One region of the Streptomyces olindensis genome, then DNA from elsewhere that is predicted to be linked to it. Evidence: predicted binding sites of a transcription regulator. Region 1 holds the regulator's gene; the other holds the start of a gene.
The links. Region 1 encodes HrcA, which represses chaperone genes, less so after heat shock. Its sites were predicted from a motif close to TTNGCACTCNGNNNNNCNGAGTGCNAA; they were not measured.
Positions count from the first base shown of each region.

Region 1 (10,578 bases):
AGGGCGGCTTCAACCGGATCTCCTTCGGGATGCAGAGCGCGCGGCAGCACGTGCTGAAGGTGCTCGACCGGACGCACACGCCCGGGCGGCCGGAGGCCTGCGTCGCGGAGGCCCGGGCCGCCGGGTTCGAGCACGTGAACCTCGACCTGATCTACGGCACGCCGGGGGAGTCCGACGAGGACTGGCGGGCGTCGCTGGACGCGGTGCTGGGGGCCGGGCCGGACCACGTCAGCGCGTACGCCCTGATCGTCGAGGAGGGCACGCAGCTGGCGCGGCGGATCCGCCGGGGCGAGGTGCCGATGACCGACGACGACGTCCACGCCGACCGGTACCTGATCGCCGACGAGGTGCTCTCGGGCGCGGGCTTCGAGTGGTACGAGGTGTCGAACTGGGCGACCTCGCAGGCCGGGCGGTGTCTGCACAACGAGCTGTACTGGCGGGGGGCCGACTGGTGGGGGGCCGGGCCCGGTGCGCACAGCCATGTGGGCGGGGTGCGGTGGTGGAACGTGAAGCATCCCGGGGCGTATGCGGCGGCGCTGGCGGCCGGTCGGTCGCCCGGGGCCGGGCGTGAGGTGCTCTCGGAGGAGGACCGGCGGGTCGAGCGGATCCTGCTGGAGCTGCGGCTGAGGGAGGGGGTGCCGTTGTCGCTGTTGCGGGAGGAGGGGTTGGCCGCCTCGCGCAGGGCGCTGTCGGACGGGCTTCTGGATGCCGGGCCGTATGCGGAGGGGCGGGCTGTGCTGACGCTGCGGGGCAGGTTGCTGGCTGACGGTGTGGTGCGCGATCTGGTGGACTGAGGTGCTGCGGCGTCGGTGCTGGGGCCGGGTGGGTCCGCAGCCCGGCGGAGCGGGGTGCCGCTTCTTTGGGACGGGTGCCGTCCTTAGCGGCACGATTGCCCGCAGCCAAGCGGGGACGCGGGCCGCAGCCAAGCGCAGCTAAGGCGCCGTCACGAAGTCGATCAGTTCTTCCACCCGGCCCAGCAGCTCCGGCTCCAGGTCCTTGTACGAGTGGACCCCCGACAGGATCCGCTGCCAGGCCGCGCCCGTGTTCTCCGGCCAGCCCAGGGCCCGGCACACGCCCGTCTTCCAGTCCTGGCCGCGCGGGACCCGGGGCCAGGCGTCGATGCCGAGGGACGACGGTTTCACCGCCTCCCAGATGTCGATGTACGGGTGGCCCACCACCAGCGCGTGGTCGCTCGTCACCGACTGGGCGATGCGCCACTCCTTCGAGCCGGGTACGAGGTGGTCCACCAGGACGCCCAGCCGTGCGTCCGGCCCGGGGGCGAAGTCGGAGACGATCGACGGGAGGTCGTCCACGCCCTCCAGGTACTCCACCACCACGCCCTCGATGCGCAGGTCGTCGCCCCACACCTTCTCGACGAGCTCGGCGTCGTGCCGGCCCTCGACGTAGATGCGGCCGGCGCGGGCCACGCGCGCGCGTGCGCCGGGGACCGCCACCGAACCGGAGGCCGTGCGGGTGGGGCGTGCCGGGGCGCCCGAGGAGGGGCGGACCAGCGTCACCACCTTGCCCTCCAGGAGGAAGCCGCGCGGCTCCAGCGGGAACACGCGGTGCTTGCCGAAGCGGTCCTCCAGCGTCACCGTGCCCGCCTCGCAGCGGATGACCGCCCCGCAGAAGCCGCTGCCGGGCTCCTCCACCACCAGGCCCGGTTCCGCCGGGACCTCGGGGACCGGCTGGGGCTTCTTCCACGGCGGGGTCAGGTCCGGAGAGTACTGGCGCATTCGGATGACGATAGGAGAACCGGGCGGGTGGTCACGGAGACACGCCGAAACGGGTCGCCAGCGCGTCCCGCTGGGCCCGGACGAACGCCGCGTCCACCACCGCTCCGTGACCGGGCACGTACAGCGCGTCCTCGCCGCCCAGCGCGAGCAGCCGGTCCAGCGCGGCCGGCCAGTGCGACGGCACCGCGTCCGGGCCCGCCTGGGGCTCGCCCGACTCCTCGACCAGGTCGCCGCAGAACACCACCTCCGGATCACCCGGCACCAGCACCGCCAGGTCGTGCGCGGTGTGCCCCGGCCCCACGTTCGCCAGCAGCACCTGGCAGCCGCCGCCCAGGTCCAGGGTCCACTCGCCGGACACCAGGTGGCGGGGCGGAACCAGCAGGTCCGCCGACTCCTGGGCGACCGTCTCCGCCAGCCCGTTGCGCACCGCGTCCGCGCGCAGCTCCTCGCGGTCCCGCAGGCGCGAGAGCACCGCGTCCACGCCCACCGCGCCGAAGACCTCCGCCCCCGTGAACGCCGAGGCCCCGAAGACGTGGTCGAAGTGGGGATGGGTCAGCGCGAGATGTGTCACACGGTGCCCGGTGAGCGACTGCGCCTGCTCGCGCAACCGCGCGCCCTCGGCCGGGCTCGACCCGGCGTCGATCACCAGGACCGCGTCCTCGCCGGCGACCAGCCCCGCCGTGCAGTCCCACACCGGCAGCCGGCACCGCCCCACCCCGGAGGCCACGCGCTCCCAGCCGAGCTCTTCCCAAGTCACCGTCATACGGCGACGCTAGCCGTGACCCCGGCCCGGGGCACGACGCCGTGCGACCAGCCTTGCCGGGGGTGTACCCCACCGCCGTACACTGGGCCGGGGAATGCTGGCACTCGCACGCGCAGAGTGCCAGGCCGCGAACGGCAGGCAACGGGCGGACGACTTCTGGAGGTGTGCGCGATGCTCAGTGAACGCAGGCTTCAGGTGCTGCGCGCCATCGTCCAGGACTACGTCGGCACCGAGGAGCCGGTCGGCTCCAAGGCCCTCACCGAGCGGCACAACCTCGGCGTCTCCCCGGCGACCGTCCGCAACGACATGGCGGCCCTGGAGGACGAGGGATACATCGCCCAGCCGCACACCAGTGCCGGGCGCATCCCCACCGACAAGGGCTACCGCCTGTTCGTGGACAAGCTCGCCGGCGTCAAGCCCATGACCGCGCCCGAGCGGCGCGCGATCCAGAACTTCCTGGAGGGCGCCGTCGACCTCGACGACGTCGTGGCGCGCACGGTACGGCTGCTCGCGCAGCTCACGCGCCAGGTCGCCGTCGTGCAGTACCCGTCGCTGACCCGGTCCACCGTGCGGCACGTGGAGCTGCTCTCCCTGGCGCCCGCGCGCGTGATGCTCGTGCTGATCACGGACACCGGGCGGGTCGAGCAGCGGGTGGTCGACTGCCCGGCGCCCTTCGGCGAGGCCTCGCTCGCGGATCTGCGCGCGCGCCTCAACAGCCGGGTGGCGAACCGCCGTTTCGCGGATGTGCCGAGTCTGGTGGAGGATCTCCCGGAGGCGTTCGAGCACGAGGACCGGGGTACGGTCTCCACGGTGCTCTCCACACTCCTGGAGACGCTCGTCGAGGAGAACGAGGAGCGGCTGATGATCGGCGGCACCGCCAATCTGACCCGCTTCGGTCATGACTTCCCCCTCACGATCCGGCCCGTGCTGGAGGCGCTGGAGGAGCAGGTCGTGCTCCTCAAGCTGCTCGGCGAGGCGAAGGATCCGGGCGTGACCGTCCGTATCGGTCACGAGAACGCCCACGAAGGACTCAACTCCACGTCCGTCGTGTCGGTCGGCTACGGTTCGGGCGGCGAGGCAGTCGCCAAGCTCGGCGTGGTCGGACCGACCCGCATGGACTACCCGGGAACGATGGGAGCGGTACGCGCAGTGGCACGGTACGTCGGACAGATCCTGGCGGAGTCGTAGTGGCCACGGACTACTACGCCGTACTCGGCGTGCGCCGCGACGCGTCGCAGGAAGAGATCAAGAAGGCCTTCCGGCGGCTCGCGCGCGAGCTGCACCCGGACGTCAACCCCGATCCGAAGACCCAGGAGCGGTTCAAGGAGATCAACGCCGCTTACGAGGTGCTGTCGGACCCGCAGAAGAAGCAGGTCTACGACCTCGGCGGCGACCCGCTCTCGCAGGCCCAGGGCGGCGGCGCGGGCGGCTTCGGAGCCGGTGGCTTCGGGAACTTCTCCGACATCATGGACGCGTTCTTCGGCACGGCGTCGCAGCGCGGTCCGCGCTCGCGCACCCGCCGCGGCCAGGACGCGATGATCCGTATCGAGGTGGAGCTCGACGAGGCGGCCTTCGGCACGACGAAGGACATCCAGGTCGACACGGCGGTCGTCTGCAACACCTGCAACGGCGAGGGCGCGGCCCCCGGCACGTCCGCGCAGACGTGCGACATGTGCCGCGGCCGCGGTGAGGTGTCGCAGGTCACCCGGTCCTTCCTCGGCCAGGTCATGACGTCCCGGCCGTGCCCGCAGTGCCAGGGCTTCGGCACGGTGGTCCCGACTCCGTGCCCGGAGTGCGCGGGCGACGGGCGGGTCCGCTCCCGCCGCACGCTCACGGTCAAGATCCCGGCCGGTGTCGACAACGGCACGCGGATCCAGCTGGCCGGCGAGGGCGAGGTCGGGCCCGGCGGCGGTCCGGCCGGTGACCTCTACGTCGAGATCCACGAGCTGCCGCACCCCATGTTCCAGCGGCGCGGCGACGACCTGCACTGCACGGTGACGATCCCCATGACGGCGGCGTCCCTCGGCACGAAGGTGCCGCTGGAGACGCTGGACGGCATGGAGGAGGTCGACATCCGCCCGGGCACCCAGTCCGGCCAGTCGATCCCGCTGCACGGCCGCGGTGTCACCCACCTGCGCGGCGGCGGGCGCGGCGACCTCATCGTCCACGTCGAGGTCCAGACCCCGACCAAGCTCGACCCCGAACAGGAACGCCTCCTGCGCGAGCTGGCGAAACTGCGCGGCGAGGAGCGCCCCCAGGGGCAGTTCCAGCCTGGGCAGCAAGGGCTATTCTCGCGGCTGAAGGACGCTTTCAACGGGCGCTGACGGGAACTTGCCGGGTGGTGGTGGAGGGCGCGTTCCTCTGGTCTATGCCACACGGCAGGCCGGTTTCGGAGTTGTTCGGAGGACGTGACAACATGCGGTCATGTCCTCCGCTCTGACCGATCTCTTCCCCTTCCCGATCGTGCAGGCCCCCATGGCGGGCGGCGTCTCCGTGCCGCAGCTCGCCGCCGCCGTGTGCGAGGCGGGCGGGCTCGGGTTCCTCGCCGCCGGCTACAAGACCGCCGACGGGATGTACGAGGAGATCAAGCAGCTGAGGAGCCTCACCGGCAGGCCCTTCGGCGTCAACCTCTTCATGCCGCAGCCGGAGTACGCCGACCCGGCCGCCGTCGACGTCTACGCCCACCAGCTGGCCGGCGAGGCCACCTGGTACGAGGCCGAACTCGGCGACCCCGACAGCGGCCGCGACGACGGCTACGAGACCAAGCTCGCGGTGCTCCGCGACAACCCCGTGCCCGTCGTGTCGTTCCACTTCGGCGCGCCGAGCCGCGAGGTCGTCGACGCCCTGCACCGCGTCGGCACCTTCGTCCTGGTCACCGCCACCACCCCCGACGAGGCCCGGGCCGTCGAGCGGGCGGGCGCGGACGCGGTCATCGCGCAGGGCATCGAGGCCGGCGGCCACCAGGGCACCCACCGGGACGTCCCCGAGACGGACGGTTCCGGCATCGGCCTGCTGTCGCTGGTCGCCCAGATCAGGGAGGCCGTCAACATCCCGATCGTCGCCGCCGGCGGCATCATGCGCGGCGGCCAGATCGCCGCGGTGCTCGCCGCGGGCGCCGCCGCGGCCCAGCTCGGCACGGCCTTCCTCGCCACACCCGAGTCGGGCGCCAACGCCCTGCACAAGCAGGCGCTGACCAACCCCCTGTTCGTCCGCACGGAGTTGACCCGGGCCTTCTCCGGACGGCCCGCGCGCGGCCTAGTCAACCGGTTCCTGCGCGAGCACGGCCCGTACGCGCCCGCCGCCTACCCCGAGATCCACCACCTCACCTCGCCGCTGCGCAAGGCCGCCGCCAAGGCCGGTGACGCGCAGGGCATGGCGCTGTGGGCCGGACAGGGGCACCGGATGGCGCGGGAGCTGCCCGCCGGGCAGCTGGTGGAGGTGCTGGCCGCTGAACTCGCCGCCGCCAGGACAGCGTTGTCGGGCGGAGGCGTCCGATGACCGCGCCGGTGTTCGTGGTCGACCACTTCGACGCGGGCCGCGGCGGCCGGTACGTCCTCGACGGGCCGGAAGGGCGGCACGCCGTCTCCGTCAAACGGCTGCGCCCCGGCGAGGACGTCGTCCTCACGGACGGGGCCGGACGCTGGGCGGACTGCGTGGTGCTCGACACCGAGGGCAAGGACCGGCTGATCGTCCAGCTGGACTCGGTGAGCGAGGAGCCGCCGGAGCAGCCGCGGCTGACCGTCGTGCAGGCGCTGCCCAAGGGCGACCGGGGGGAGCTGGCCGTCGAGACGATGACCGAGGTCGGCGTCGACGCGATCGTGCCCTGGGCGGCGGCGCGCTGCATCACGCAGTGGAAGGGCGACCGCGGGGCCAAGGCGCTGGGCAAGTGGCGGGCCACGGCCCGGGAGGCCGGCAAGCAGTCGCGCCGGGTGCGGTTCCCCGACGTCGCGGAGGCCGCTACGACCAAGCAGGTCGCGGCGCTGCTGGCGGGCGCGGAGTTCGCCGCGGTGCTGCACGAGAGCGGGGACGCGCCGCTGGCGACGGCCGAACTCCCGTCGTCCGGTGAGATCGTGCTGGTCGTGGGGCCCGAAGGGGGCGTGGCGCCGGAGGAGTTGGCGCTGTTCGAGGAGGCGGGGGCCGGGGCGTACCGCCTCGGGCGCAGTGTGCTGCGCACATCGACCGCCGGGACCGCGGCCGCGGCCGTGCTCCTGGCTCGTACCGGCCGCTGGTCCTGACCCCCTGGAGGAACCGTGGAACTCGCCCAAGTACGTCTGCTCGTCACCGACTTCGCCGCGTGTTACCGCTTCTACGGCGACGTCCTCGGCCTCAAGCCCCAGTCGGGGGCGGCCGAGGGGCCGTACGAGAAGTTCAGCCCCGCGGTCGGTTCCGCGGGGATCGCGCTGCAGGACCGGTCGATGATGGCCGAGGTGCTCGACGAGGTGGGGGACGCGGCGACCGGCCACCGGTCCCTCGTGGTGCTGCGGGTGGACGCGCTGGACGCGTACTGCGAGGAGATCACCCTGCGCGGCGCCACGGTCCTGCACGGCCCGGCGCCCATGACCGACCGCATGCGGGTCGCTCACCTCAAGGACCCCGAGGGCAACCTGGTGGAGCTTCAGGAGTGGCTGCTGCTGCGCGGTTGACGCCTTTGCGCCCTACCGCGCCGCCCCCGTCAGTGGCAGGCTCCCCTTCATGGGGGCGTACCGGAAGTTCTGGCGGGGGCCGCGCGGCCGGCGGGTGGCTGTCGCGGCGGTGTTCGGGACCATCGCCGTGGGCGGTGCCGTCGCGTGCGAGCCGGGCAGCGGCATCAGCTCCGCGGCCGTCGCGTACACCACCGACGAGGCCGTGACCAAGGAACTCGACCGGCAGAAGGCGGGCGTGCGCTGGCTCAGTTGCACCGCCTCCTACGGCGAGAACGGCAAGAAGGCGACACCGTCGCCCTCGGCCAGTGAGAAGACCGTCGCCACCGTCGACTGCCAGGGCGAGACCAAGGACGGCAAGGACATCACCGTCGACGGCAAAGTCACCCACGCCGTCGAAGGTGCCTGCGTGCGCGGCAACATCACCGCCAAGGTCGACGGCAAGGTCTGGTTCGAGGTGGACGGGCTCGGCGACTGCGACGCCACCAGCCCGCCGCCCGTGGGAGGCCCCACCCAGGGGCGGCCCGGGCCCACCGTCACGGTCACCGTCACGCAGACCATCTGGTGCGACCGGTACCCCGACTGCCGGCCCGTCGAGGGCAAGTGACGTACGCGAGGGGCGAACGGCAAGTGATCCGAATCCTGTCCGCGGCGTGCCGTCCCTGCATAGGGTGATCGGGTGACACAGTCCGCATCGCCTGCGTATCTCCGGTTCCCGCACGTGCACGGCGACCTGGTCGCCTTCACCGCCGAGGACGACGTGTGGCTCGCCCCGCTCGACGGCGGCCGGGCCTGGCGGGTCAGCGCCGACAACGTGCCGGTGACCCAGCCCCGCATCTCCCCGGACGGCACCACCGTCGCCTGGACCTCCACCCGGGACGGCGCCCCCGAGGTGCACATCGCCCCGGTCGACGGAGGACCCGCCAAGCGCCTGACCTACTGGGGCAGTTGGAAGACCCAGGTGCGCGGCTGGACCCCGGACGGCCGGGTCCTGGCGATCAGCACCCAGGGACAGGCGAGCCTGCGCCGCACCTGGGCGCGTGCCGTCCCCCTCGACGGCGGCCCGGCCACCACCCTGCCGTACGGCCCCGTCGGCGACATCGCCCACGGCCCGCACACCGTGCTGCTGTCCGCGCCGATGGGACGCGAGGCGGCCTGGTGGAAGCGGTACCGGGGCGGTACGGCGGGCAAGCTGTGGATCGACCCGGAGGACGACGGCGAGTTCGTCCGGCTCCACGAGGACCTCGACGGCAACATCGAGTACCCGCTGTGGGTGGGGGACCGGATCGCGTTCCTCTCCGACCACGAGGGCACCGGCGCCCTCTACTCCTCCCTCGCCGACGGCAGCGACCTGCGCCGCCACACGCCCCTCGACGGTTTCTACGCCCGGCACGCCGCGACCGACGGCACCCGTGTCGTCTACTCCAGCGCCGGTGAACTCTGGCTGCTGGACGACCTGGACGGAGCCGAGCCGCGCCGGCTCGACGTACGGCTCGGCGGGCAGCGCGTCGACCTCCAGCCGTTCCCGGTGAACGCCGCCCGCTGGTTCGGGTCGGCGTCCCCGGACCACACCGCGCGCGGCAGCGCCGTCTCCGTACGCGGCTCCGTCCACTGGGTCACCCACCGCTCCGGCCCGGCCCGCGCGCTGGCCGCGACGCCCGGCGTCCGAGCCCGGCTGCCGCGCGCCTTCCGCGCGGACGGCGAGGAGTGGGTGGTGTGGGTGACGGACGCCGAGGGCGACGACGCCCTGGAGTTCGCGCCCGCCACCGGCCTCGCCCCCGGGGCGACGCCGCGCCGGCTCGCCGCCGGGCAGCTCGGCCGGGTACTGGACCTCGCCATGTCGCCCGACGGCAGCCGCGCCGCCGTGGCCTCCCACGACGGCCGTCTGCTGCTCGTCGAGCGGGAGACGGGCGAGGCGCGGGAGGTCGACCGCAGCGAGGACGGCGACGTCTCGGGGCTCGTCTTCTCACCCGACTCGACCTGGCTCGCCTGGTCCCACCCCGGGCCGCGGCCCCTGTGCCAGCTGAAGCTCGCCAACACCACCGACCTGTCGGTCACCGAGGCGACCCCGCTGCGCTTCCAGGACTACGCGCCCGCGTTCACGGCCGACGGCAAGCACCTCGCGTTCCTGTCGACCCGCTCCTTCGACCCGGTCTACGACGAGCACGTCTTCGACCTGGCCTTCGTCGAAGGGGCCCGGCCGCACCTCATCACCCTCGCGGCGACCACCCCGTCCCCGTTCGGGCCGCAGCGGCACGGCCGGTCCTTCGAGACGCCCGACCGGGAGGAGACCCCCGACAGCGAGGGCACCCCCACCACCCGCATCGACCTCGAAGGCCTCGCCGACCGCATCGTGCCCTTCCCGGTCGAGGCCGCCCGCTACTCCAACCTGCGGGCCGCCAAGGACGGCGTGCTCTGGCTGCGCCACCCGGTCGCCGGCGTGCTCGGCGCGTCCCGGGCCACCCCGGACGACCCCGAGCCCAAGTCCGAGCTGGAGCGCTACGACCTCGCCCAGCAGCGCGTCGAGCACCTCGCCGTCGACGCCGACCACTTCGAGGTCAGCGGCGACGGCAAGCGGGTGCTGCTGTGGACCGACGGACGGCTGAAGGTCGTCCCCAGCGACCGGCGCGCCTCGAACGACGACGACAGCGACACCAACATCACCGTCGACCTCGGCCGGGTACGCCAGTTCGTCGACCCGGCGGCCGAGTGGCGGCAGATGTTCGACGAGAACGGCCGCATCATGCGGGACCACTTCTGGCGGCCGGACATGAGCGGCGTCGACTGGGACGGCGTCCTCGACCGCTACCGTCCGGTCGTGGACCGGTGCGCCACCCACGACGACCTCGTCGACCTGCTGTGGGAGGTCCAGGGCGAACTCGGCACGTCCCACGCCTACGTCACCCCGCGCGGCGGTCACGGCGGCGGCCCCCGCCAGGGCCTCCTCGGCGCCGACATCTCCCGCCACGAGGACGGCAGCTGGCGCGTCGACCGCATCCTGCCCTCCGAGACCTCCGACCCGGACGCCCGCAGCCCGCTGGCCGCACCCGGCGTCGCGGTGCGCCCCGGGGACGCCATCGTCGCGATCGCCGGGCAGCCCGTCGACCCGGTGGCCGGCCCCGGCCCGCTGCTCATCGGCACGGCGGGCAAGCCGGTGGAGCTGACCATCTCCCCGTCCGGCGGCGGCGACCCGCGGCACGCCGTCGTCGTCCCGCTCGCCGATGAGGAGCCGCTGCGCTACCACGCCTGGGTCGCCGACCGCCGCGCCTACGTCCACGAGAAGTCCGGCGGCCGCCTCGGCTATCTGCACGTCCCCGACATGCAGGCGCCCGGCTGGGCCCAGATCCACCGCGACCTGCGCGTCGAGGTCGCCCGCGAGGGCCTGGTCGTCGACGTCCGCGAGAACCGCGGCGGCCACACCTCCCAGCTCGTCGTGGAG
Region 1 covers NZ_JBEYZD010000019.1:103,153-113,730, reverse strand. Annotated here, with positions in the region: gene hemW (radical SAM family heme chaperone HemW) at 1-794, shown strand, start outside; gene ABZ948_RS15030 (DUF3097 domain-containing protein) at 933-1,736, opposite strand; gene ABZ948_RS15025 (MBL fold metallo-hydrolase) at 1,768-2,499, opposite strand; gene hrcA (heat-inducible transcriptional repressor HrcA) at 2,671-3,687, shown strand; gene dnaJ (molecular chaperone DnaJ) at 3,687-4,823, shown strand; gene ABZ948_RS15010 (nitronate monooxygenase) at 4,924-5,997, shown strand; gene ABZ948_RS15005 (16S rRNA (uracil(1498)-N(3))-methyltransferase) at 5,994-6,734, shown strand; gene ABZ948_RS15000 (VOC family protein) at 6,750-7,142, shown strand; gene ABZ948_RS14995 (hypothetical protein) at 7,192-7,746, shown strand; gene ABZ948_RS14990 (S41 family peptidase) at 7,819-10,578, shown strand, end outside.

Region 2 (10,578 bases), on a different contig from region 1:
ACGAAGCCGCCCTGCGGCGACAGACCGGCGGCCGGGAAGTGATGGCGGAGGCGCTGCACCATGTCGCCGGGCTGGTGCGCCGCAACCGGGTCATCGTGCAGGTGCTGCCGTTCGGCGCGGGCGCTCACGCGTCGATGGAGGGCTCCATGAAGCTCATGGACTTCGAGGACGCGCCTCCGCTGCTGTACTTCGAGGGTGTCGGCACGGGACGACTGGAGGACGACCCGGCCACCGTCCGGTACCAGCGGCGCACCTTCCAACTCCTCACCGCATACGCCCTCTCCCCGGCCGACTCCCTGGCCCTCATCGAGGACATCGCGCAGGATTACGGCCATGAGGAGCATCACTGAGGGCACCTGGCGCAAGTCCAGCTACAGCGGCGGCAGCGGCGGCGACTGCCTGGAGATGGCCGACGGCCATGCCGTACTCGTCCCCGTCCGCGACTCCAAGAACCCCCACGGCCCGAAGCTCGTGTTCCGGGCCACCGCCTGGGCCGCGTTCGTCGCGAACCTCAAGGACGAGACGGCCTGAGCTTCGGGACCCGGGCTTCGAGCCCTCTTTTCAAGGAATGGGTGGAGGGCCTCAACCCACCCTCCCACCCCGTGAGTTGACGTGACGCATCCGGCTTGCCACGCACAGTCACATACCTCTAACGTGCCTGCATAAGCAACGGCCCCCGCTCGGTGCGCCAACACCTGCGGGGGCCTACCTACGAGATCGAATGCCGCGATCCCATGGCTAACGCCCACTTTAGTCCTGCCCTCCCGTCCGCGCACCCAATGGCCAACCCCGGCTACGGCAAGCGCTCCACCCCCGGCCAACTCCCGGGCGCACCAGACGACTTCGCGCACCTCCCACCCCGCGAAGCCGCGATCGCCGCCTACCTCGACCGCCTCCCCGACGGCGCCGACATCTCCGTGAAGACACTGGCCAAACAGCTCCCGTACGGCCAGTGCGCCCTGAGCACCGCCCTCAACCGCATCCAGCGGGCAGGGCACCTGCGCCGGGGCCGGGAGTGCGTCACGGCGGACGACGGCAGCTCACGCTGGATCACCCGATCGTGGTGGTCCCGCACGGCCCGGGACGATGACTGGTGGGCGGCCTTCACCCGCGGCGACGTACCGAAGCCACCGCAGCGCCCCACCCGCTCCCGCGCCCACATCCTCCTGGCCGCCCTCGGCCGCACGGCACCCGTGCTGTCGCTCTCCCAGGGCGACTGCGCGGCGCTCGCCCCGCTGGTGACGCAGTGGTTCGAGCGGGGCGCCTCGGAGGACGACGTACTGCGCGCCCTCACGACCGGCCTGCCGACCCCCGTCCACCACCCCGCCGCCCTGGTCCGCAACCGCCTGACCAGCAAGCTCCCGCCCCCACCGGCCCCGCGCCCGCCCCTACGGGTCCTGGAGTGCGCGAACTGCGGCGCGCCGGGACGCCCGGAGTCCCTACCCGGGGGGCGTTGCAGCGCCTGCCGGGGCGAAAGCGCCCCCGCACAACCCCCCGCACCCCTGCCCGCCCCCTCCGTACACGACCACGCGGCCAGGATCCGCGCCGCGATGTCCCTACGCCGCCGGGAGAAGAATCCGCCGACTGAGGACAATGGACAGCATGAACCACGCCCAGCTGACCGCCCTCGGCCGTGCCCTCCGGCTTCTCGGTGAACACGGGGAAGCCCTCACCGCCGACACCCCGGACGCCAAGCTGCACGAGGTGAAGGCCGATCTGCGGCGCGCTCTCGACCTGCTGGAGGAGAGCGTCTCGAACGCCGCGCCCAGCACCCGCTGCCCCGAGCATCCGAACGGCCCGGTCGACGAGGGCGCCCCGGATCTGTGCCTGCTGTGCGAGACCCGGCGCCGGGCCGCCCGCCGAGACGAGTACAACGGCGGCCCCGCCCCGCTCCAGCCGCAGCCCACCGAACCCGTCCAGTCCCGCTACGGCGTGCGCGGCGACCGCCCCCAGCCCCAGCAGCGCTGGCTGCCGGAGCTGTGGAACGGCCAGACGTGGCAGCTGTGCGGCACCCCGCGCCGGGACCGCCGGGAGGCCGAGCTGTACATCGCCGCCCAGCGCCGGGCGCCCCGGGCCGCCATGGCGTACCGGCTGGTGCACGAGTTCACCGACTACGAGGTGCTGCGGGTGTGGGGGACGCCGGTGCGGGTCGACATCGAGCCGATGGGCAACCTCTAGCCCGTCACAGCAGGGGCAGCGGAGCGAAGTCGTACCCCTCCCACAGGCGCCGCGACGCCTCCTCCGGGTACGCCCTGACCTCCGGCTCCGCGTCCAGCACCTGTACGAGCCGCCGCTCGTCGTCGTACGCGGGCCAGCCCGGGTCGCCCGTCCGCGCGAACGACGTCCAGGACAACCGGAAACGGGACGACAGCGCCTCGGCCTCCGCGGGCGGCTCCGCACCCGCGAACAGCAGAGCCCCCAGGTCCGCCCCGAACGTGCCGAACAGCAGCGGGATGTCCAGCCCGTGGCAGGCGCCGAGCGCGCCGCCGTTGCCGGGGGCCGGCCAGGTCAGCTCGTACAGGTACGCGCTGCCGCCGCCCGCGCGCTGCGCCTCGGCCAGGTGCAGCGAGGGCATGTTGAACAGCCAGTCCGTCTGGACGCGTTCGTACAGTTCGCTCGGAGAGGCGTCGGGGAACGCCGCGCGGTAGGCCGCTTCCCCGTCGGGGCCGGGGGCGAACAGGCGCAGGGCCGCGCTCGCCCGCTCGTCGGTGATCTTGCCCAGTTGCCCGGCCATGGCGATGAACAGGCGGTACTCGTCGCGGTTGTGGCCGACGAGCAGGTCGACGTCCTTCGCCGCACCGGCCGCCAGGGCCCGCCACGGGGTGGTCGGCAGGACCTCGCCGTCGACCACCGGGGAGAAGGGCGTGACGGTGGGGGCCGCCTGTCCCCAACGGTCGAGGTACTGCGGCATCTTCGGGCCCAGCGCCTCGCCCGCGGCGGTCAGCCGGCGCGGGTCCACCGACGACAGGTCGGCGACCGTGGGGCGCAGGCCCATCTCGGCGGCGAGCGCCGTACCGATGTCCCGGGCCAGCTCGGCGGAGAAGAACGTCCCCGGCACGCTCTGCGCGATCGCCCGCCGGAACAGTCCGGACGTGCCCGCCATCGCCAGCAGCGAGGCCACGGACCCCGCGCCCGCGGACTCGCCGAAGACGGTGACCTGCTCCGGGTCGCCGCCGAACGCCTCGATGTTGTCCCGCACCCACTCCAGCGCGGCCACCTGGTCGAGCAGGCCGCGGTTGGCGGGCGCCCCCTCGATGTGGGCGAACCCCTCCATGCCGACCCGGTAGTTCAGGGACACGACGACGAGATCGCCGTCGGTGGCGATGTGCCGGGCGTCGTAGCCGGGACTGCCGGCGTGGCCGAGCTTGTAGGCACCGCCGTAGATCCACACCATCACGGGGCGGCGGGCCGCCGGGTCGGGGTCGGGGGTCCAGACGTTGACCGTGAGCCAGTCGTCGCCCTGGGGCACGTCGAACAGGCCCGGGCCGCCCATCAGGCCGAGGTCCTGCGGGGGCGGCGGGCCGAACGCGTGGGTGTCCCGTATGCCGTCCCAGGTGGGGGCGGGGCGCGGGGCCATGAAGCGGGCCTCGCCCACGGGGGGTGCGGCGAAGGGGATGCCGCGGAAGACGGCGAGCCCCTCCTCCCTGCGGCCCCGTACCGCCCCGGCGGTGGTGCGCACCACCGGGGCGGACCGCTCGGCCGGACCGTCCGCCGGCGGGCGGGACTCGGTCGTCGTCATCTGGATCTCCTCACGTGCCGGTGAACAGGCGCTCGGTCAGTGTCCTTGACTGACGCAAGCAGATCCAGAGCCTCGGGTGACGGGGTCAGGTGAGCGACTTCAGCGCGGCCGGGTCGTACGGCGCCAGGTCCGTGAAACGGCCGTCCAGGATCTTCCGGGCCCACTCGGGGTCCTGGAGCAGGGCGCGGCCGACGGCGACCATGTCGAACTCGTCGCGCTCGAAGCGGTCCAGGAGGTTGTCGAGGTCGCCGACCTCGGCGCCGTGGCCCTGGAAGGACTTGAGGAAGTCGCCTCCGTTCAGGCCGACCGAGCCGACGGTGATGGCGGGCTTGCCGGTGAGCTTCTTGGTCCAGCCGGCGAGGTTCAGGTCGGAGTCGTCGAACTCAGGCACCCAGTAGCGGCGCGTGGAGGCGTGGAAGGCGTCGACGCCGGCGGCGGCGAGCGGGGTCAGGATGGACTCCAGCTCCTCCGGGGTCTCGGCGAGGCGGGCGTCGTAGGCGTCCTGCTTCCACTGCGAGTAGCGGAAGATGACGGGGAAGTCGGCCGAGACGCTCTCGCGGACCGCCGCGACGATCTCCGCCGAGAACCTGGCGCGGGCGACCCGGTCGCCGCCGTAGGCGTCGGTGCGGCGGTTGGTGCCCTCCCAGAGGAACTGGTCGAGCAGGTAGCCGTGGGCGCCGTGGAGCTCCACGCCGTCGAAGCCGATGCGCTCGGCGGCGGCAGCGGCCTCGGCGAACGCGCCGATGACGGCGTCGATGTCGGCCTGCGTCATGACCTTGCCGGTGCCCTCGGTGCCGTCCGTGCGCACGCCGGAGGGGCCGACGGCCGGGGCGTCGGCGAAGGGCGGCTCGCCCTGCTTGCGGACCATGCCGATGTGCCACAGCTGCGGCACGATCGTGCCGCCCGCGGCGTGCACCGCCTCGGCGACCTTCGCCCAGCCCGCGAGCTGCTCCTCGCCGTGGAACCGCGGCACCCGGTCGCTCTGCCCGGCCGACTCGTGGCCGACGTAGGTGCCCTCGGTGACGATCAGACCGACTCCGGCGGCGGCGCGGCGCCCGTAGTAGGAGACGACGTCCTCACCGGGCACGCCGCCCGGGGAGAACATGCGCGTCATGGGCGCCATGGCGATCCGGTTGGGGACGGTCAGACCGCCCAGGGTGACGGGCCGGGACAGGATTTCGGCGGCGCGGGAGGCGGCGACGGTCACGTGGGGACTCCTCGGGAGGTACCGGACGGTATGTGCATACGCATAGGGCGCTCATTCCAACAGCCCGGCCCCGCCCATGGCATCCCGCCCCCACTGTGATCCCGGACACGCCCGAGGGCGGCACTCCCTGTCGGAACAGGGAGTGCCGCCCTCGGAAAGGACGTTGACCGACCGGGTCGATCAGAAGTCCATGTCACCGCCCGGCATGCCGCCGCCGGCGGGCGCGGCGGCCTTCTCCGGCTTGTCGGCGATGACGGCCTCGGTGGTGAGGAACAGCGCGGCGATGGAGGCGGCGTTCTGCAGCGCGGAACGGGTCACCTTCGCCGGGTCGATGATGCCCTCGGCGATCATGTCGACGTACTCGCCGGTCGCGGCGTTCAGGCCGTGGCCGACCTGGAGGTTGCGCACCTTCTCCACGACGACGCCGCCCTCGAGACCACCGTTGACGGCGATCTGCTTCAGCGGGGCCTCCAGCGCGAGCTTCACGGCGTTGGCGCCGGTCGCCTCGTCACCGTCGAGCTCCAGCTTCTCGAAGACCTGGGAGGCCTGCAGCAGGGCCACGCCACCACCGGCGACGATGCCCTCCTCGACGGCCGCCTTGGCGTTGCGCACGGCGTCCTCGATGCGGTGCTTGCGCTCCTTGAGCTCCACCTCGGTGGCGGCACCGGCCTTGATGACCGCGACACCGCCGGCGAGCTTCGCCAGGCGCTCCTGCAGCTTCTCGCGGTCGTAGTCCGAGTCGCTGTTCTCGATCTCGGCGCGGATCTGGTTCACGCGACCCTGGACCTGGTCGGCGGAGCCGGCACCGTCGACGATGGTGGTCTCGTCCTTGGTGATGACGACCTTGCGGGCCTTGCCCAGCAGGTCGAGCGTGGCGTTCTCCAGCTTGAGGCCGACCTCCTCGGAGATCACCTCGCCGCCGGTGAGGATGCCGATGTCCTGCAGCATCGCCTTGCGGCGGTCGCCGAAGCCCGGGGCCTTGACGGCGACGGACTTGAAGGTGCCGCGGATCTTGTTGACGACCAGGGTCGACAGGGCCTCGCCCTCGACGTCCTCGGCGATGATCAGCAGCGGCTTGCCCGACTGCATGACCTTCTCCAGGAGCGGGAGCAGGTCCTTGACGTTCGAGATCTTGGAGTTCGCGATCAGGATGTACGGGTCGTCGAGGACGGCCTCCATACGCTCCATGTCGGTCGCGAAGTACGCCGAGATGTAGCCCTTGTCGAAGCGCATGCCCTCGGTGAGCTCCAGCTCCAGACCGAAGGTCTGGGACTCCTCGACGGTGATGACGCCTTCCTTGCCGACCTTGTCCATGGCCTCGGCGATGAGCTCGCCGATCTGGGTGTCGGCGGCGGAGATGGAGGCCGTGGAAGCGATCTGCTCCTTGGTCTCGACGTCCTTCGCCTGCTCCAGCAGGGCGGCGGAGACGGCCTCGACGGCCTTCTCGATACCGCGCTTGAGGGCCATCGGGTTGGCGCCGGCGGCTACGTTGCGCAGGCCTTCCTTGACCAGGGCCTGGGCGAGAACGGTCGCGGTGGTCGTACCGTCACCGGCGACGTCGTCCGTCTTCTTGGCGACTTCCTTGACCAGCTCGGCGCCGATCTTCTCGTACGGGTCCTCGAGCTCGATCTCCTTGGCGATGGAGACACCATCGTTGGTGATCGTGGGCGCGCCCCACTTCTTCTCGAGGACGACGTTGCGGCCCTTGGGGCCGAGCGTCACCTTCACGGCGTCCGCGAGCTGGTTCATGCCGCGCTCGAGGCCGCGCCGCGCCTCCTCGTCGAACGCGATGATCTTGGCCATGTGAAGTGGTCCCTCCAGGACTGGGGGTGATTACTTCGGACCGCGCCCGCGCCCGCGACGGACGGCCCCGACCGGTGGTTCCTTGCCCCACCCGGTCCGTGGCCTCACCGACCCGGTCCTTACGTTGTCACTCTCACCTTCAGAGTGCTAACGCAATGATTAGCACTCGACCCCTGCGAGTGCAAGCGCCTCTCGGGGTTCGGGCGGGGCGCTCAGCCACCCGCGAACACCGTCCGGCAGGGCCTTCGAACAGGCCGAAGGGCCCGCACCCCGGGGGGTACGGGCCCTTCAGAGAAGACCGGTCGCTTGCGGTTGGTCGTGGAACGCGTTCAGCCGGCGACGCGAACCATGTCGGCCTGCGGACCCTTCTGGCCCTGCGAGATCTCGAACTCAACCCGCTGGCCCTCTTCCAGGGTGCGGTAACCGTCCATCTGGATCGCGCTGTAGTGGACGAAAACATCCGCACCACCGTCGACCGCGATGAAGCCGTACCCCTTCTCCGCGTTGAACCACTTGACGGTGCCCTGAGCCATGCCTAACTCCCCTATTACTGGCCCTTGCACAGATCCACACTTCGCGGATCCGGGTCAGACCTCACCCCCCACGGTTGGGGGCGTGCGCCGGAACGCGTCGACCGCGGCTGAATGTATCTGTCCAACTGCCGTCTGCAACAGGTCAATCGGACGAGAATTCTGGACGCACGGCATCCGGAATGTGGGGAGAATTCGTCTGAATTCAGGGCAAGTCGGGCCACACAAAGGGAACAAAAGCCGCGAAAGACACACACACTTTGGCTACATCTTGTCGGGCGTGCGGCAGGAATTCAGGGTTTCCGATCAGGGGATCGGCATCGCGTTCCCCAACTGTACCCCGCTCAACCACACTGAATTGCCCCCTCCGCTTCTCTCACGGAGGGGGCAATTCGATGAACTCTCGGTGACGACCGTTACCGCAAGTAACAATCGGGCCGGTCGACCGGTTCAGCCACCGGCGACGGCGGGGATGATCGACACGCCGGCACCGTCCGGCGTCGCCGTCTCCAGCCCCTGCTCGAACCGCACGTCGTCGTCGTTCACGTACACGTTGACGAACCGGCGCAGCTTGCCCTGGTCGTCCAGCACGCGGGCGGCGATCCCGGTGTGGTTCTTCTCCAGATCGGCGATGACCTCCCCGAGGGTCGCCCCCTCGGCGGCGACCTCGGCCTGCCCACCGGTGTAGGTACGCAGGATGGTGGGGATGCGAACGGTGACGCTCATGACTTCAAAACCTCCGGTTGGGTGACGCACCTGCTTTTAGGGGCGCGGGGAACTGCGCGACCAGCCCCCACCGGCCCGCAGGGAACAACGGTCAGACGAGCCCAGCGTCCCGGAACGACTCCAGGCTCGGGCGAATGGTCGCGGTCAGCCCCGTGCCCGCCACCGCGTCCAGCGTCTTGAGACCGTCCCCGGTGTTCAGCACCACGGTCGTCTTCGACGGGTCGAGCACCCCGTTGTCGATCAGCTTCTTCGTCACGCCCACCGTCACCCCACCGGCGGTCTCCGCGAAGACACCCTCCGTCCGGGCGAGGATCTTGATCGCCTCGACGACCTGCTCGTCGTTCACGTCCTCCACCGCGCCGCCCGTCCGCCGCGCGATATCCAGCACGTACGGCCCGTCCGCCGGGTTGCCGATCGCCAGCGACTTGGCGATCGTGTCCGGCTTCTGCGGCCGCACCACGTCGTGCCCGGCCTTGAACGCCGTCGACACCGGCGAGCAGCCCTCGGCCTGCGCACCGAAGATCTTGTACGGCTTGTCCTCGACGAGCCCGAGCTTGATCAGCTCCTGCAGACCCTTGTCGATCTTCGTGAGCTGGGAGCCGGAGGCGATCGGCACCACGATCTGGTCGGGCAGCCGCCAGCCGAGCTGCTCGCAGATCTCGTACGCCAGCGTCTTGGAGCCCTCGGCGTAGTACGGCCGCAGGTTGACGTTGACGAAGCCCCAGCCCTCGCCGGCCGGGTCGCCGATCAGCTCGGAGCAGAAGCGGTTCACGTCGTCGTAGTTGCCCTCGATGCCGACGAGCTCGCCGCCGTAGACCGCGGCCATGACGACCTTGCCCTGCTCCAGGTCGTGCGGGATGAACACGCAGGAGCGGAAGCCGGCGCGGGCCGCGGCGGCGCCCACGGCGCCGGCGAGGTTGCCGGTGGAGGAGCAGGAGAGCGTGGTGAAGCCGAAGGCGCGGGCGGCCTCCAGGGCCTGCGCGACGACGCGGTCCTTGAAGGAGTGCGTCGGGTTGCCCGAGTCGTCCTTCACGAACAGCTTTCCGGCCTCGACACCCAGCTCACGGGCGAGGTTGTCGGCCTTGATCAGCTTGGTCCAGCCCGGGTTGAGGTTCGGCTTGTCCGCCACGTCGGCCGGGACGGGCAGCAGCGGCGCGTAACGCCAGATGTTCGCGGGACCCGCTTCGATCTTCTTGCGCAGCTCCTCGGCGTCGTACGCGGAGAAGTCGTAGGCGATCTCCAGCGGGCCGAAACACTCCTCGCAGGCGAAGACCGGGCCGAGGGGTACCCGGTGACCGCACTCGCGGCAGCTCAGAGCAGCGGCCGGGCCGAGGTCGACGGTGGAGTTGGTGGTGCTTGCAACAGTCTGCACAGCCATGTGAGGCGAGGCCCTTTCTCCTCATCTTCCTCACGACGCATCTCGCCGTGAGACGGATTTGGCACCTTCCCTAGCCGGGAGCCTCGCGCTGTGGTCGCCAGTGACCTACGAGTACCGACTGGAGGGTTGCCGGGGCTTCATCGGGCCGTATCCCTCTGCCCCTCTGGATGAGCTGTATGTGGTTGTAAACGACGGTTGACCCCGGACATGCGATGGTCATCCGCGTTGTTCAAGACTGTAACCGACGACCAGGACCCTTGAGATAGTCGTCCGAACCGCGAGATGGCTCACAGTCCGTCCCGCCGAGAGAACGCTAAGGAGCCGCCACGGTGCTGGAAGAAGTCGAACGCTGGCTGAGCACCCGTTCCTGGTCCGCGACCGAGCGTCCGCTCCACCGGATCCTGGCCGCCAAGCAGCGCACGGGCCAGACGGTCAGCGTCGTGCTGCCCGCGCTCAACGAGGAGGAGACGGTCGGTGACATCGCCTCCGTCATCCGCCACGACCTGATGCGGCAGGTCCCGCTCGTCGACGAGCTGGTGGTCGTCGACTCGGGGTCGACCGACCGCACCTCGGAGGTGGCCGCCGCCGCGGGCGCGACGGTGGTGCACCGGGACACCATCCTGCCGCGGCTGCCCGCCGTGCCCGGCAAGGGCGAGGTGCTGTGGCGCTCGCTGCTCGTCACGCGCGGGGACATCGTCTGCTTCATCGACGCCGACCTGAGGGACTTCTCGTCCGACTTCGTCTCCGGGATCGTGGGCCCGCTGCTCACCGAGCCGGACGTGGATCTGGTGAAGGGCATGTACGACCGCCCGCTGGGCGGCGCTGCCGGGCAGGGCGGCCGGGTCACGGAACTGATGGCGCGCCCGCTGCTGAACATGCACTGGCCGCAGCTGGCCGGCTTCGTGCAGCCGCTCGGCGGGGAGTACGCCGCCCGCCGCTCGCTGCTGGAGCAGCTGCCGTTCCCCGTCGGGTACGGCGTCGAGCTGGGCATGCTGGTCGACGCGCTGCACCTGGTGGGCCTGGACGCCCTCGCCCAGGTGGACGTCGGGGTGCGCAAGCACCGGCACCAGGACGGGCAGGCGCTGGGCCGGATGGCCGCCGCGATCTACCGCACGGCCCAGCTGCGGCTGGCCCGGGGGCATCTGATCCGGCCGTCCCTGACGCAGTTCGAGCGGGGCGGGGACGGCTTCGAGCC
Region 2 covers NZ_JBEYZD010000078.1:11,707-22,284, reverse strand. Annotated here, with positions in the region: gene ABZ948_RS34200 (helix-turn-helix domain-containing protein) at 1-350, shown strand, start outside; gene ABZ948_RS34195 (DUF397 domain-containing protein) at 334-531, shown strand; gene ABZ948_RS34190 (hypothetical protein) at 780-1,655, shown strand; gene ABZ948_RS34185 (hypothetical protein) at 1,603-2,178, shown strand; gene ABZ948_RS34180 (carboxylesterase/lipase family protein) at 2,183-3,739, opposite strand; gene ABZ948_RS34175 (NADH:flavin oxidoreductase) at 3,825-4,946, opposite strand; gene groL (chaperonin GroEL) at 5,127-6,749, opposite strand; gene ABZ948_RS34165 (cold-shock protein) at 7,079-7,282, opposite strand; gene ABZ948_RS34160 (ubiquitin-like small modifier protein 1) at 7,730-8,005, opposite strand; gene thrC (threonine synthase) at 8,097-9,383, opposite strand; SAM riboswitch class I at 9,402-9,557, opposite strand; gene ABZ948_RS34150 (glucosyl-3-phosphoglycerate synthase) at 9,713-10,578, shown strand, end outside.
Region 2: a site for HrcA is predicted at 6,874-6,900, ahead of groL (chaperonin GroEL). Genes of this name have one in related genera too.